DNA from 2 places in the Kocuria sp. CPCC 205297 genome. Region 2 is predicted to be linked to the other one. Evidence: riboswitches for the same ligand, from Rfam matches in the RefSeq annotation. Region 2 holds a riboswitch; the other holds the start of a gene.
The links. Region 2 has a riboswitch for S-adenosylmethionine ahead of RF650_RS12825 (ABC transporter ATP-binding protein). Riboswitches for the same ligand answer to the same signal wherever they lie in the genome.
Positions count from the first base shown of each region.

Region 1: it holds a riboswitch for S-adenosylmethionine, as region 2 does, so the genes downstream of both, RF650_RS10295 (methylenetetrahydrofolate reductase) here and RF650_RS12825 (ABC transporter ATP-binding protein) in region 2, are expected to answer to the same signal.

Region 1 is NZ_JAVKPY010000010.1:3,558-10,959, reverse strand. Features, by position in the region: gene RF650_RS10305 (fructosamine kinase family protein) at 42-911, opposite strand; gene RF650_RS10300 (thermonuclease family protein) at 1,279-2,127, shown strand; SAM riboswitch class IV at 2,988-3,104, shown strand; gene RF650_RS10295 (methylenetetrahydrofolate reductase) at 3,149-4,138, shown strand; gene metE (5-methyltetrahydropteroyltriglutamate--homocysteine S-methyltransferase) at 4,336-6,825, shown strand; gene RF650_RS10285 (aminotransferase class I/II-fold pyridoxal phosphate-dependent enzyme) at 6,901-7,402, shown strand, end outside.
Region 2 is NZ_JAVKPY010000017.1:18,865-26,266, forward strand. Features, by position in the region: gene RF650_RS12810 (alcohol dehydrogenase) at 1-426, opposite strand, end outside; gene RF650_RS12815 (SdpI family protein) at 1,083-1,475, opposite strand; gene RF650_RS12820 (LLM class flavin-dependent oxidoreductase) at 1,761-3,188, opposite strand; SAM riboswitch class IV at 3,266-3,380, opposite strand; SAM riboswitch class I at 3,509-3,600, shown strand; gene RF650_RS12825 (ABC transporter ATP-binding protein) at 3,608-4,411, shown strand; gene RF650_RS12830 (aliphatic sulfonate ABC transporter substrate-binding protein) at 4,416-5,465, shown strand; gene RF650_RS12835 (ABC transporter permease) at 5,462-6,427, shown strand; gene RF650_RS12840 (AMP-binding protein) at 6,540-7,402, shown strand, end outside.

The DNA.
Region 1 (7,402 bases), on a different contig from region 2:
AACGCCCTGTCCTCAGCGGGTGATGGACGCGCCCCGTAGTGTCACATCAGACTGCGCAGGGCCCGCAGGACCGCCCCGCCGTAACCACCGTCGAACCTGATCGCATGCACCAGCAGCGGCGGCAACTGGTACCACGGCACCCGGTCGTGCCAGCCGTCCGCGAGGGGGTAGACGTCGTCGTACGCCGCGAAGCATTCCCGCCCGAAACCGCCGAAGAGCTGCATCATGGCCAGGTCGTACTCGCGGTGTCCGTAGAACGAGGACGGATCGATGAGCCAGTTCGTCCCGTTGCGATCGACCACGCGGTTGCCTGCCCACAGGTCACCGTGCAGCAGGCTCGGTGGCTCGGGAGGGCCCGCGAGTTCGTCCGCTCGCGGCGCCACGCGCGCCAGCAGGTCCGACGCCGCGAGGTCCAGGTGTCCCGCGTCGATCGCCGCGCGCAGTAACGGCTCGATGCGGCGGTGCAACAGGAAGTCGGCCCAGTCGTCCGTGGGCGTGAGATCCACCGGGAACGAGCCGATGCGTTCCGGCAGCTCCGCCGAGAGCCACCCGACGTGCGGGGCTCGCGCGCGGTGGATGGCCGCGAGACCGGCCCCCATGCTGCGTTCCGTGGCACGGTCCTGCCGTCCGGGACCCTCGTCGATCCACTCGAGCACCAGGGCCTCATCGCCCACGTGATGCACCCTGGGCACCCGCACCTCGGCGGGGGCGACGGCGCGCAGCTCCTCGAGTCCCGCCGCCTCCAACGCCAACACGCCCGCCGGGGCACCCGGCATGGTCTTGGCGAACAGGGGCCCGTCCGGGGTCTCGAGCCAGTATGCGTGGGCGGTGTCCCCGCCGCTCAGGGGACGGGCATCGCTCACACGCAGGTCCGCGACGATCTCACCGGGAAGCTCATCGATGGTGGCCATGCGTCTTGTCTACACCATGCCGCACAGCGCACCACCCCGCGCCCACCCGCTGCCCCGAACGCATCCCCCGCCCGACACCTAGCTCCGCCTCACCCCCCCCCTCTGCTTTTACTGAGCTAAAGCAGTTTTGAGGCACCCCCAGGTGCTTTTACTCCACTAGGCATCACGTGACGCGACACGGATCGCCGATCCCTGCAGGGTGAACACCCTCTGGCACAATAACGTCGTTGCAAATGCACCGACATGATGCCGGGTGCTTCCTCCGAGACCCGGGACCGCGATGCCTGCCGAGACCATTCACCATCCTGCCCGCCGCCGGTGGGCCGCCGGTCCGAGGGCCCGTGCGAGCACCGTCGTCCTGGCGAGCTTGTTCGCCCTGACCGCGTGCGGCGGCGCCGCAGAGTCCGCGCCCACCCCGGACGACTCGGTGGCCACGGTGGAACGCGTGGTGGACGGGGACACCCTGGACGCCACGATCGCGGGGAAGTCCGCGCGGGTGCGGCTGCTGAACATCAATACCCCGGAGGTCGCGCGGGACGGTCAGCCCGGCGAGTGCCTCGCGGACGAGGCCACGGCCAAGCTTGACGACCTCCTGCCCAAGGGAACCACGATCCACCTGGACTACGACGTGGAACGCACGGACCGCTACGGGCGCACCCTCGCCCGAGTGACCCGCGACGACGACGGGTTGAACGTCAACCAGGCACTCGTCAAGGCGGGCCTGGCAACGCCCATGACCGTGGGCGCCAACAGCACGTACCGGCGAGAGATGGACAGCGCGTACAACGTGGCCCAGGCCATGCAGGTCGGTTTCTTCGACCCGAAGCAGGACTGCGCACCGCCGGGGGAATCCGCATCCCCCGGCACCACAACTTCGAGCACCGCGAGCCCGAGCGCGACGCCGAGTCCCACCCCGTCCTCCACACCCACTCCCACGCCGACGCTCGAGGCGCCTCCCGCGGTCGTGGAGGACGAGGTCGCCGTGGGCGATCCGGCACCCCAACCCAATCCCGCTCCGCAACCAAGCTACAACTACGACCCCGCCCCCGCGCAGCCCGCGGCACCTCAGCTACCGGCCGCGCCCCGGGTACCTGCTGCCCCGCAGCTGCCGGCGGCACCCCACGTGCCCCCGGCTCCCGAGAGTGATGGCGGCTATCCCGGTTACACCGGCCCCCGGTGCTACGAACCGGGAGGCAAGGTCTGGCACCCGTGCTGAGTCGCTGATGACACGCCAAGGCGCGCCCAACCGATCGGTTGACCGGGTGGGCGTCCCTGCTTTTCGCCGCGCTTTCGTCACGCGGGTGCACCGGCGAGCCGCCGGATGCACGGCGGCCCGAACTCAGGGTTCCTGCGTGGACGACGTCGATCCCGGCAGGTCCCGGGGGTCGTGACGACCGGGGTTGGCGGTCGCGCTGCGCAAGGGGGACGGCGTCGTCCGCGGCGGGCGTGATGCCGTAGATGACCGCCATGTTCACACCCGGGGCCTGCCCCGACAACGGGCCGGCGGCGATCCGCAACGGAGTGCCATGTGCGTCGCGCGCCCCGGGGAAAGTCCCCAGCGTGGTCTCGTGCGTGGGGATCGCGGGGCTCGCGATGCCGGCGTCGGGCCGCAGCGACAGCATCAGGACCTTCTCGTGGCGGGCAACCCGGACGTCCCTCGTACGGTACTCGGGGGTGGAGGTCGCGGACGGAGCCACGGTCCAGTTCGTCGGGTATCGGAAACTCGTGGTCCCGCCCGGGGTCGTGAACGTCTGGGTGAGTGCCCCGGCCGTCACCGCCGCCTCGCTCGCGGTGGGCGTGGCGGTGACGGAGGGCGACGGCGTCACACTGTCCTGCTCCGAGGCTTCCGCGGTCGACGGCGCGACGGCTATCGAGCGCAAGACCCAGTTCTCGGCTCCCAACTCGGGCATCTTCATGTCCTGCACGTCGTGGGGCAGGATGACCACGGCAGGGCCCAGGTGCCCCCGTGCGGTCCAATCCGCCCGCTTGGGAAGACGAGCGCGGCGGGAGGCCGGCGGTTCCGTCATCGTTCGTGGGCCGCGTCGCGGGGCTGTGCTACGCTTACTCGTAACAAAGGATCATGAGTCCCGGCGCGAAGCTCTGGCTAGCCGGGCGGCAACCCTCCAGCTGTAGTGGGGTGCCCCAGATGAGGATCCGGCCGCCGCGCAACCGCGTGGTCGGCAAGTACGGCGCTCGGAGCTCGTCCTCCGGCGTCCTAAGGCCGGAGGATTTTTTATATGCCCGCACCCCTCGCAGCGTCAGAACCCGCGCCCGTGACTGGCCCGCCCACGGGGACGTCCTGGCTGGTCCGGCGCCCGCGCCGCTCCACGCTCGTCTCGTTCGAAGTGTTCCCGCCGCGGCCCACCGCGGACCCGGACACCGTGTGGCGCAACATCGACGCCATGGCCCAGGCCGGGCCGGATTTCTTCTCCGTCACCCACGGTCACGCCGGCCATCACGGCGTCTCCCGCGAGGCGCTGCGCCACCTGCGCCGCACGACCAAGACCCCGGTCATGGCGCACTTCACGTGCGGTGGCACGGACCGCGCGGGTCTCGAGCGCGCCGTGGACCAGTTGCTGGACGACGGCGTTCGCGACCTCCTCGCGCTGCGCGGCGACCCGCCCCTGGGTACCGGGGAATGGCGGACCCCCGCGGGTGGCCTGGGCCGGGCCTCCCAACTGGTGGAGCTGATCCGGGACGTCGAACGACGTCGCTTCGGCACCGGGTTCCGCCCGGGTCAGCGACCGCTGTCCGTGTCGGTGGCGTGCTACCCGTCCCCCGCGCGAGGCCGCGACTTCGAGGCGGATCTCGCGTCCCTGTGGGACAAGCAGGAGGCCGGCGCGGACTACGCGATCACGCAGGTGCTCTACGAACCCGAGGACTACGCCACGTTCCTGGAACGCGCGCGCTCGGAGGGCATCCACATCCCCGTGGTCGCCGGGCTCATGCCGCTGAGCAACCCGCAACGGTTGCAGCGCATGACCGAGATCACCGGGGTCCGGGTCCCGGAACGCCTCACCCGGTTCCTGCGCGCCGACACTCCTGAGGAACTGCGCCACCGAGGGGTCGCGGCCACCCTGTCCCTGATCGACGACCTCATGGATCTGGGCTGCGCCGGTTTCCACCTGTACACGTTCAACCGCCCCGAGGCGGCGCTGACCATCCTGGAGCACCTGCGGGTCCGGGATGCCGCACGCGAATACCGAGGCCGCAGCCCCGCGGCCTGACCGCCGCACCAGCCCCGACCGACCCGTGAACCGATCGTGTTGGCTTCGACCGCCACATCCGGGCAGGCCGAAAACCGTTCGTAGCGGCACCACCCACGCTGACGTTCCCCTTACCCCGCCGCGCCGGAGCACACCCGTTGCCGCGGCTCATCACACCCCCTAACCGCCATACCCCACACCAGCTCCGAGGAGTTCCCATGAGCACCCAGCCCGTCCCGTTCCCCGCCGCCACGATCCTGGGCTACCCCCGCATCGGCCCCGACCGCGAGCTCAAGCGCGCACTCGAGTCCTATTGGAAGGACCCGCAACAGCACCCCGCCACCACGGTGCTGGACACCCTCGCCCGGTTGCGTGAGCGCACCGCCACGCGATTGTCCGAACTCGGCCTCACCGCGGATCACGCTGTGCCGTCCGAGGGGTTCGCGGTGGACCACGTCCTGGACACGTCCCTGGCGCTGGGCGCGGTTCCCACGCGGTTCATCGCGGACGGCTACGAGCCCGCAGCCCCGGACACGCCCCGCGGGATCGAGCTGATCACGGCGTTGTCCCGCGGCACCGATCGGTTGGAGCCGCTCGAGATGACCAAGTGGTTCGACACCAACTACCACTACTACGTACCCGAGATCGGCCCGGACACCTCGTTGCGTGCGAACCCCGAGAGCCTCGTGTCCCGCTACCGGACCACCCTCGGGACCACCGGGATCACCACCCGCCCGGTCCTCGTGGGTCCCGTGAGCCTGCTCTTGCTCTCACGCCCCGAGACCACCGATGCCGTCGCGAGTCACCCCCTGCAGCGCCTCGACGACGTCGTGGCCGAATACGCCGCGATCCTGCGAGCCCTGGCCGAGGCCGGCGTCGAATGGGTGCAACTCGACGAGCCGGCCCTCGCCGCGGACGGGTGGAGTGTGGAACGCACCGAACTCGTGGCCGCCCTCGAGAGCGCCTACACCCAACTCTCGAACGAGCAACAGCGCCCCGCGATCCTCGTGACGGTGGGCTACGGCGATGCCGGCGAGGACGCCCAGCTCGCCCTGGCCCACACGAACGTCGACGCCCTGGCCATCGACCTCGACCGCGGGGACGTCCCCGGCAAGGAGGCACTCGAGGCATGGGGCGAACGCCCCGTCGTGGGCGGCGTCGTGGGCGGGCGCACCGTGTGGCGCACCGACCTCGCGCGCGCCGTCGAGACCCTGGACCGGCTGCGCGCCGCGGCCCGCGGGCCGGTGGCCGTGGGCACCGCGACGCCGCTGCTGCACGTCCCGCACGACGTCGCCCGCGAGACCGCGCTGGATCCGGACGTCACCAGCTGGGTCGCGTTCGCTGACCAGAAGGTGACCGAGGTGGTCGGGCTCGCGCGCGGCGTCGAGCACGGCTGGGATGCCATCCGGGACACCCTGGACGAGGACGCCACGATCCGCGCGGCCCGCGCCGAGCACCCGGCAACTCACAAGGCCGAGATCCGCGAGCGCACCGCCGCGGTGCAGGACGCGGACCGCCAGCGCGCGGACGCCGAACAGCGCCGCGCTGCCCAGCGCGACCGTCTGCGCTTGCCCGTGCTGCCCACCACGACCATCGGATCCTTCCCGCAGACGCCGCAGATCCGCAAGACCCGGGCGGACCACCGCGCGGGGCGGATCACGGAGGCCGAGTACACGGACGCGATCCGCGCGGAGATCGCCCACACGGTGCGCGTCCAGGAGGAACTGGGGCTCGACGTCCTGGTGCACGGCGAACCCGAGCGCAACGACATGGTGCAGTACTTCGCGGAGGGCCTGGACGGTTTCGTGACCACGCAGCACGGCTGGGTGCAGTCCTACGGATCGCGCTGCACGCGCCCGTCGATCCTGTTCGGGGACGTCTCGCGCCCCGCGCCCATCACGGTGGACTGGACCTCGTACGCCGCGTCCCTGACCGAGCGCCCCGTCAAGGGCATGTTGACCGGGCCGGTCACGATCCTCGCGTGGTCCTTCGTGCGCGACGACGCTCCGGCCGCCGAGGTCGCCGACCAGGTCGCACTCGCCCTGCGGGACGAGATCGCGGATCTCGAGCGCGCGGGAACGCCCGTGATCCAGGTGGACGAGCCCGCGCTGCGCGAGCTGCTGCCCCTGCGGGCGGCCGAGCGCCCGGCGTACCTCGAATGGTCCGTGGGGGCGTTCCGCCTGGCCACGGGCGGGGCGGCCACGGACACCCAGATCCACACCCACCTGTGCTATTCGGAGTTCGAGACCGTCCTGGACGCGATCGACGCCCTGGACGCGGACGTCACCACGCTCGAGGCGTCCCGCTCCGGTTCGGGCATCGTGACCGGGCTCGCGGCATCCGACTTCCCTCGGGACGTGGGTCCCGGCGTGTGGGACATCCACTCGCCCCGGGTCCCCACGTTCGAGGAGGTCGCGGGGCGCATCCGCCACGCGGCGCACGAGATCGGCGCCGAGCGCGTGTGGGTTAACCCCGACTGCGGGTTGAAGACCCGCGGCTGGCCCGAGACCGAGGCCGCACTGGACCGGCTGGTCGCCGCGGCGGTCACCGTGCGCGCGGAACTCTCCGCCGACGACGCCGCTCGGACGGCCGGCGCGCCCGCAGGTGCACCGGCGAACGTGGACCCGAACGACGCGACGACCGTGTCCGGGAGCGTCACTGTCGCCGCGTCGTCGACCCCTGCCGCGGATACTCCGGCGCAGCGCTGATTCACCCGTAAGGGAACGTCCACCCGGTGGCCGCCGCCGCGCGGCCACCGGGTGCGCCGAGGAAGGAAGAAGACCATGACCGCAGCCACCCCCGCACCGCTGGGCACACCCATCGTCCGGCCCATCCACCACAGTGCCGCGTACGCGTTCGAGACCCTGGCCGACGCCCGCGAGGTCTTCGCCCAGCGCGCGAGCGGTTTCACGTACGCCCGCACGGGTAATCCGAACGTCGCGGCGCTCGAGGCCGAGGTCGCGCGGCTGGAGGGAGGGGAATGCGCGGTCGCGACGTCGTCGGGACAAGCCGCGGTGAGCCTCGCTTTGCTCACGCTGACCGGGCCCGCGAAGGACGCGCACGTCGTCGTCTCCTCGCGGATCTACGGCGGGACGGTGGACCTGCTCACGGACACCCTCGCGGACACGGGCCTGGAGGTCACGTTCGCGGATCCCCGCGAACCGCAGCAGTGGGAGGATGCCCTGCGCCCCGGCACGCGCGTGTTCTTCCTCGAATCCGTGGCCAATCCGCTCACGGAACTGCCCGAACTCGAGGCGATCGCGGAGATCGCGCACCGCAACGGTG
Region 2 (7,402 bases):
GTAGCGCTCGTCCGGCACGTGGACCTCCTCTGCGTAGCCGCCGCGGCGCTGCACCGAGAGGTTGCGCTTCTTCCCGCTGCAGTAGTTCTCGCGGTCCTCCGAACAGGCCTGGCACTCGCCGCAACCGATCCACGGGAACACGATGTACTTGGTGTCCCCGGGCGTCACCGTGGCGTCCGGTCCCGCGGCCACGACTTCACCCACGATCTCGTGCCCGAGCACCACGGGGTACTGCGCGCCCGCCGCGGTCAGTTCGTAGCGCCCGGCGCTGCCGAGGTCGAAGTACCCGTCCTGGCAGTGCACGTCCGAGTGGCAGACCCCCGAGTTGGTCACGCGGATCATGACCGCGGAGCCTTCCAGTTCGGGCTGTTCCACCTCGAGTTCCTGGGCTGCTCCACCCGGCTCCGTGTGCGCGAAAACCTTCATGTTTACTCCTTCGTAGCGTATGTGGAAGTCGCCTTACCATGTAAGCTGTGTCACCACTCTAGGCCGCCGGGGTCAATTGTCCACGGGCTCGCTCCCGTCGGTTCGAGGGACGACGACGACGCTCGCGCGCCCCGCGCGGTCAACGGCAGCCGCCGCCCGACTTCGGTCACACGGCGTGGCTCCGGGTGCCGCCGCTATAGGCTCACCGGCGTTGATCTCCTGCCCGAGTAGCGCCACAGCGCCCGACCGCGCCGTCGCCGGTGTTCGCAACCGCCGGGACCGGGTGTGATGAGGCAGGGCAACGTCATGGCCTGGCTCTTCCTGGCCGGGGCCGTCCTCCCGGAGGTCACCGCGACGCTCAGCATCAAGGCGGCCCTGGGACAACCCGCCCTGTACGCCGTGGTGGTGCTGGGGTACGCCGGGGCCTTCATGTGTCTCACCCTGGTGCTGCGCCGCGGGGATGCCCCTGGGGGTCAGCTACGGGATCTGGGCCGCCGCCGGTGTCCTGCTCGTGGAGCTCGAAGCGAGTCACTGACCCGCAACCTGGCCACCCGCACCGGCCGCTCTCCATTCCGGCGAAGGCCCCCCCGCGAGCGCCCCGTCGTGCCCCCCTACGCCCGCCGCGCCGTCGACGACGCCGCTGATGCGCCCCAGTCTCAGGCGCGGGGTTCTGGAGCCGACTTTTGCGCGGCCCGCCGAGCGGCACGGTTGGCCGGCCCCACGGCGGACACCAGCACCGCGCCCTGCAGCAGTACACCCACCAGCCCGGCGACGATGCCCCATTCGGGCCGCCCCAGAACGAGCAACACGATCGCCGCCACCACGGCACACACGGCCACGGGAACGGACCACCGCACCCTCGGAAGGGCCGCGGCGTGACCCGCGGACCACGCGGCGTCGGACGCGCGCGTGTGCCGGGTCCGGAGGCCCACGGCCCCGTTGCGATCGAGCGAGCCGACGGCCGCTGCCCTGACGGTCACCACGGTCACGACGCACACCAGGACCGTGCTGAACGACAGCATGATCACTCCGAGCAGGTCCTCGTCCACGGTTCCCTCCGGGTCACGGGCATTTCCCCCACCCTACGGTCGTCACGGATCCGGGCACTGCGGATCCGGTGACGTCATCCGCGAACGCCTCCACCGCAAGGTGCTCCGCCGCAGGGCAGGACCCAGTGGGGAATCCTGGTCGTCGTCAGCTGACACAAGGTCGTGACGGGGTCGCTCTCTTCCGCATCGCCAGGGATGGGGCGGTCACGGTGACCGGGGTCGACGACGCCGCCCTGCCGGGCCTGCGGGACCGGGCGCGAGCGGCGTCGTCGTTGGAGGGAGGTGTCAGCCCACCAGCTCGCGGGACGGCGTGTCCGCGACGGAGGGCTTGCCCACGAACGCGCCGCGGTACTTCGCGGCGGGGTGGGTGTCCTTGACCCGCGGCTGGCCGCCGCCGTAGAGGGACTCGCGCAGGGTGGTGCCCTCGTACTCGGTGCGGTAGCGCCCGCGCTTCTGCAACTCGGGGACCACGTACTCGACGAAGTCCTCGAAGGAACCGGGGCTCACGTGGTAGGCCAGGTTGATGCCGTCCAGGCCGCCCTCGTCCACCCAGGTCTCGAGCTGATCCGCGACGGTCTGTGCGGAGCCCACGAGCACGGCACCCATCCCGCCCAGGGCGCAGTGCTTGGCGATCTCCTCGCGCGTCCACTGCTTGTCCTTGGACTGCAGCGTGAACGGGGTCAGGAAGGACTGGATGGAGTCGGTCTTGATGTAGTTCAGGGCCTCGTCCTCGTCGAACTGGGACAGGTCCACGCCGGACCACCCACCGATGATCGCCTGGGAGGCCTCCAGGTCCACGTATTGCAGGTAATCGCGGTACTTCTCCTGGGCCTGCTCGTCCGTGTCCGCGACGACCACGGAGAGCATCGCGTAGATCTTGACGTCGTCACGGCTGCGGCCCTCGGCCTGAGCCCGGTCGCGGATCTTGTCAGTCACGAAACGTGTGAGGTCCGGGCGCAACCCGCCGATGAACACGGCTTCCGCATGCTTACCCGCGAACGCCTGCCCGCGCGAGGACGCGCCGGCCTGGAAGATCAGCGGTGTGCGCTGCGGGGACGGTGCCGTGAGCCCCGCTCCGGGAACCGTGAAGTGCTCCCCGCTGTGCCGGATGGGATGGACCTTGGTGGGATCCGCGTAGACACCCGTCTCACGGTTCTGAACCACGGCGTCCTCCTCCCACGAGCCCTCCCAGAGCTTGTAGCACACGTCCAGGAACTCCTCCGCGATCTCGTAACGCGTATCGTGCTCGATCTGGCGCGGCAGGCCCTGGTTCTCCGCAGCGGACGGAAGGTAGGAGGTCACCACGTTGAATCCCACGCGGCCCTTGGTGAGGTGATCCAGTGTGGCGTACTTGCGGGCCAGGGTGTAGGGCTGCTCGTAGGTCACCGCGCTCGTCACGCCGAAGCCCAGGTGCTCGGTCACGGCGGCCATGGCCGAGACCTGCATGAACGGGTCGTTGACCGGGACCTGGGCCCCGTCACGCACGGCCGGAGCCGCGGAGTTCTTGTAGATGTCGTAGATGCCCACCACGTCCGCGAGGAACAGTGCGTCGAACTTGCCCCGCTCCAGCAGCTTGGCCAGCTCCGTCCAGTACTCGATGGTGTTGTACTCGGTGGCCCGGGACCGCGGGTGGCGCCACAACCCGAAGCTCTGGTGATCCACGCAGGTCATGTCGAACGCGTTGACGGAAATCCGTTTGCTCATCTCGGTCAGCCCCTCAGCAGGAACACGACCCGCGCCCCGTGCACCACCTACGGCGGCCTACCTTGCGGGTCCAGCGCGCTTGTGTGGCGCCGTACTTGCCGCATGCGGTGTGTCATGCGGCCCGATCCTCACCTGGGGCACCCCGCTACGGGAGAGGGTTGCCGTCCGACAAGCCAGGGCTGAACGTCGGCACTCGTGATCGTTGTGACATCGATCCTAACGGGGATCCCCGGTCCTCGGAAACACCTGGGGTTACGGCACGTCACGACGACGCCCCGGCGCGTCACACGATTTGCACCCGCGGGCTCCCGGCCCGTTCAATGGTGGGGTTCCCATCCGGAGCGGCTGAGAGACCTGGCTCGTTGACGTCGCAGCAACCAGCCCCACGCGGGCAAGGTGCTAATGCCAGGAACGATGGAGTTGATGAATTGAGCCATGTCCTCACGCGCCCGGAATCTGCCGTCGACGCCGCGGCGGTCACCTTCGACCGGGTCGGCAAGTCCTTCCCCGCACACCACGGAGCGCATGTCCACGAGGTCCTGAGGGACGTGACCTTCACGGTGCGTCCGGGCGAGATCGTCTCCGTCCTGGGCCCCTCGGGGTGCGGCAAGTCCACCCTGCTACGCGCCGTGGCCGGGCTCGGCACGGCGAGCGAGGGCGAAGTCCGGATCGACGACTCGGTGGTGCGCGAGATCGACCCGCGCTGCGCCGTCGGCTTCCAGGAACCGCGGTTGCTGCCGTGGCGCAGCGTGGCGCGCAACGTGGCACTGGGTCTGCCCCACGGGACTCCCGCCCAGGAGGGGAAGCGGCGGGTGGCGCAGCTGTTGGAGCTCGTCGGCCTGTCCCACCACGCGAATCACCGTCCCTCGGAGATCTCCGGGGGCATGGCACAGCGCGCATCCCTCGCCCGGGCCCTGGCACGGAACCCGCGGGTCCTGCTGTTGGACGAGCCCTTCGGGGCCCTGGACGCCCTGTCCCGGATCAGGATGCAGGATCTGCTGCTGGACGTGCACCGCGCCGATCCCACGACCGTGCTCATGGTCACCCACGACGTCGAGGAAGCCCTGGTGCTCTCCGATCACGTGGTGGTGCTCGCGCGGGAAACGGCCACGGGCCCCGCGACCATCGCCGAGATCATCTCCCCCGAGCTGGCCCGCCCGCGCTCCCGCGAGGACAGTGAGATCACCGCACTGCGCGCCCACCTGTTGGCCCTGCTCGGCGTGGAGCGCTGAGCGCATGGCGCAGTTGTCCCGACGCCGCGCACTGCAGGCACTCGGCCTGTCCGCGCTGGCGCTGCCCCTGAGCGGATGCGTCATGGAGGGCGAAGGTCCGGGCCGCGGTGTGGCCGGCGGTTCCGCGCACGAGATCTACCTGGACTACGCGACCTACAACCCGCTGTCCCTGATCATCAAGGCCAAGGGCTGGCTCGAGAAGGTCGCCGGCGCCCACGGCCAGACCGTGACGTGGGTGTACTCGGCCGGTTCCAACAAGGCCAACGAGTCGCTACGCGCCGGGGTCGTGGACGTGGGCTCCACGGCAGGTTCCGCCGCACTGCTCGCACGTGCCAACCGCTCGCCGATCAGGACGATCGACCTGTTCTCACAGCCCGAGTGGTCCGCGCTCGTGCGCACCCCGGACTCCCCCGTGCGCACCGTGGCGGACCTCGCGGGCACGTCCGTGGCCGCGACGAAGGGCACGGATCCGTACTTCTTCCTCCTGCAGTCCCTCGGCGCGGCGGGCATGAGCGCACAGGACGTCACCGTGGTGAACCTGCAGCACGCGGACGGGCGCACCGCGCTGGACACCGGTCAGGTGGCCGCATGGTCCGGACTGGACCCCGTGATGGCCGCCGCGGAGAAGGCGGGGGACGTGCTGTTCCACCGGCAGTTGGAGTTCAACACGTACGGGTTCCTCAACGCGAGGGAGGTGTTCCTGCAGCTGAATCCCACGGGTGCGCAGGACGTGGTGAACACGTACGCCTACGCGCGGCAGTGGGCGCTGCAGCACCCGGAGGAGGGGATCGCGACCCTCGCGGAAGGCGCGAGCATCGATCGCGACACCGCCCGGCGGGTCTGGCAGCGCACCCACCTGGACATCGACCCCGTTCCGGGCCCCGAACAGCTCGCGGTGCTCGAGCGGGTCGGGCCCATCCTGGTGGAATCCGGGGACGTCTCCTCGCAGCAGGACGTGGACGAGGCGCTCGCGAACATCGTGGAGCAGCACTACGCACAACACGCCGATGCGGCCGCCGTGGCCCAGGTGATCGAAGGGAAGCAGTCCTCATGAGCACTCACGACACCTCCTCCGCCGCACCGCGGTCCTCGGACGGCGCGTCCTCCGAAGCAGCTGGCGTCACTGCGGTGGCCACACTGTCCGACGACAACGGACGCCACGAGACGGGCGCGGTGGCACCCGGCGACGTCGCACCCCCATCAGACACCCCTGCCGCGGCGGATTCCCGCACGCGTCCCAGCGCGCTGCGCAATCCTTGGGCCCTGGGGCTGATCGGGATCGTCCTGCCCGTGCTGCTGGTGCTCGCGTGGCACACCCTCTCCACGAACGGGACCTTCTCCCCCGTGCAGTTGCCGCGCCCGTCCGCGGTGCTCGCCGCGGGATGGGAGCTGCTGCGCAGCGGTGACCTGTGGTTGCACGTGGGGATCTCCACGCAGCGCGTGATCGTGGGCTTCCTGATCGGCAGTGGGCTCGGGCTGTTGCTCGGCGCGTTGCTGGGGCTCTCCCCGTGGGCGCGGGCCATCGGCTCGCCCACGATCGGCGCGCTGCGCGCCGTGCCGTCCCTCGCGTGGGTACCGCTGCTGTTGCTGTGGATCGGGATCGGGGAGAACTCCAAGGTGACCCTGGTGGCGATCGGCGCCTTCTTCCCGGTGTACACCACGGTGTCCGCCGCGCTGCGCCACGTGGACCGGCACCTGATCGAAGCCGCACGGTCCTTCGGGCTGCGCGGGGTCAAGCTCTTCACCACCGTGCAGTTGCCCGCGGTGCTGCCCTCCGTGATCTCCGGGCTGCGCCTGGCCCTGGCCCAGGCGTGGTTGTTCCTGGTGGCCGCGGAACTATTGGGCTCCTCCATGGGCCTGGGATTCCTGCTCACCGATTCGCAGAACAACGGCCGCACGGACCGGTTGCTGCTCGCGATCGTGTTGCTGGCCGTGCTGGGCAAGCTCACGGACGCCCTGCTCGGCATCTTCGAGCGGTGGACGCAGCAGCGCTGGAGCGTGGCCGGAACCAGGTGACAACCCGCCCGGTTCCCGCCGGCGCCCGCCGTTCCACCGCGGCCCGGTCGTTCGACCGGGGGCCCGGCCGTTACAGACACCGACCGTTCGGATCGACATCACAGGAGGACTCGTGACCGGTACGCACTCGTACTCAGACCCCGCTCACCCCACACCGAACCCGGCGTTGATCTCCGACGACGCCCGGGTGCAGTTCTGGGTCGAGCAGGCCGGGCGGCTGGACTGGGCGCAGCCGTGGCACACGGCTCACCGGTTCGAGAAGCCGCAGCGCACGGGTGAGGACCACGACGGCAACCCCACTTACACCGTGCCCGAGATCGCGTGGTTCGAAGGCGGGAAACTCAACGTCTCGTACAACTGCGTGGACCGCCATGTGGCAGCCGGGCGTGGTCAGCACGTGGCCCTGTACTTCGAGGGTGAACCCGGGGACCGCCTGGTCTATACCTACGCGGACCTGCAGCGTGAGGTGTCCAGGGCCGCCAACGCCCTGCTCGAACTGGGCGTGGAGAAGGGCGACCGCGTGGTCATCTACCTCCCGGTCATCCCGGAGACCGTGATCATCACGCTCGCGTGCGCGCGCATCGGGGCGATCCACTCGCTCGTGTTCGGCGGGTTCTCCGCAGAAGCCCTCAAGTTCCGAGTCGAGGACACCGGAGCCAAGGTCCTGGTGACCACGGACGGGCAGAACCGGCGCGGCGCCGTCGTCCCCGTGAAGACCAATGCGGACGAGGCCTGCAGCGGTGAGAACAGCATCGAGCACGTGATCGTGGTGCGCCGCACGTCCCGGCCCGGGCGCACCGATCTGCCGCGCGGCACCCGGGGCCTGCATTCCAAGGACGAGGAACTCGTGCCGTGGACCCCCGGGCGTGACGTGTGGTGGCACGAGCTCACCGCGGGCGTCTCGGACGTCCACGAGCCCGAGGCGTTCGACGCGGAGACGCCCCTGTTCATCATCTACACGTCCGGCACCACGGG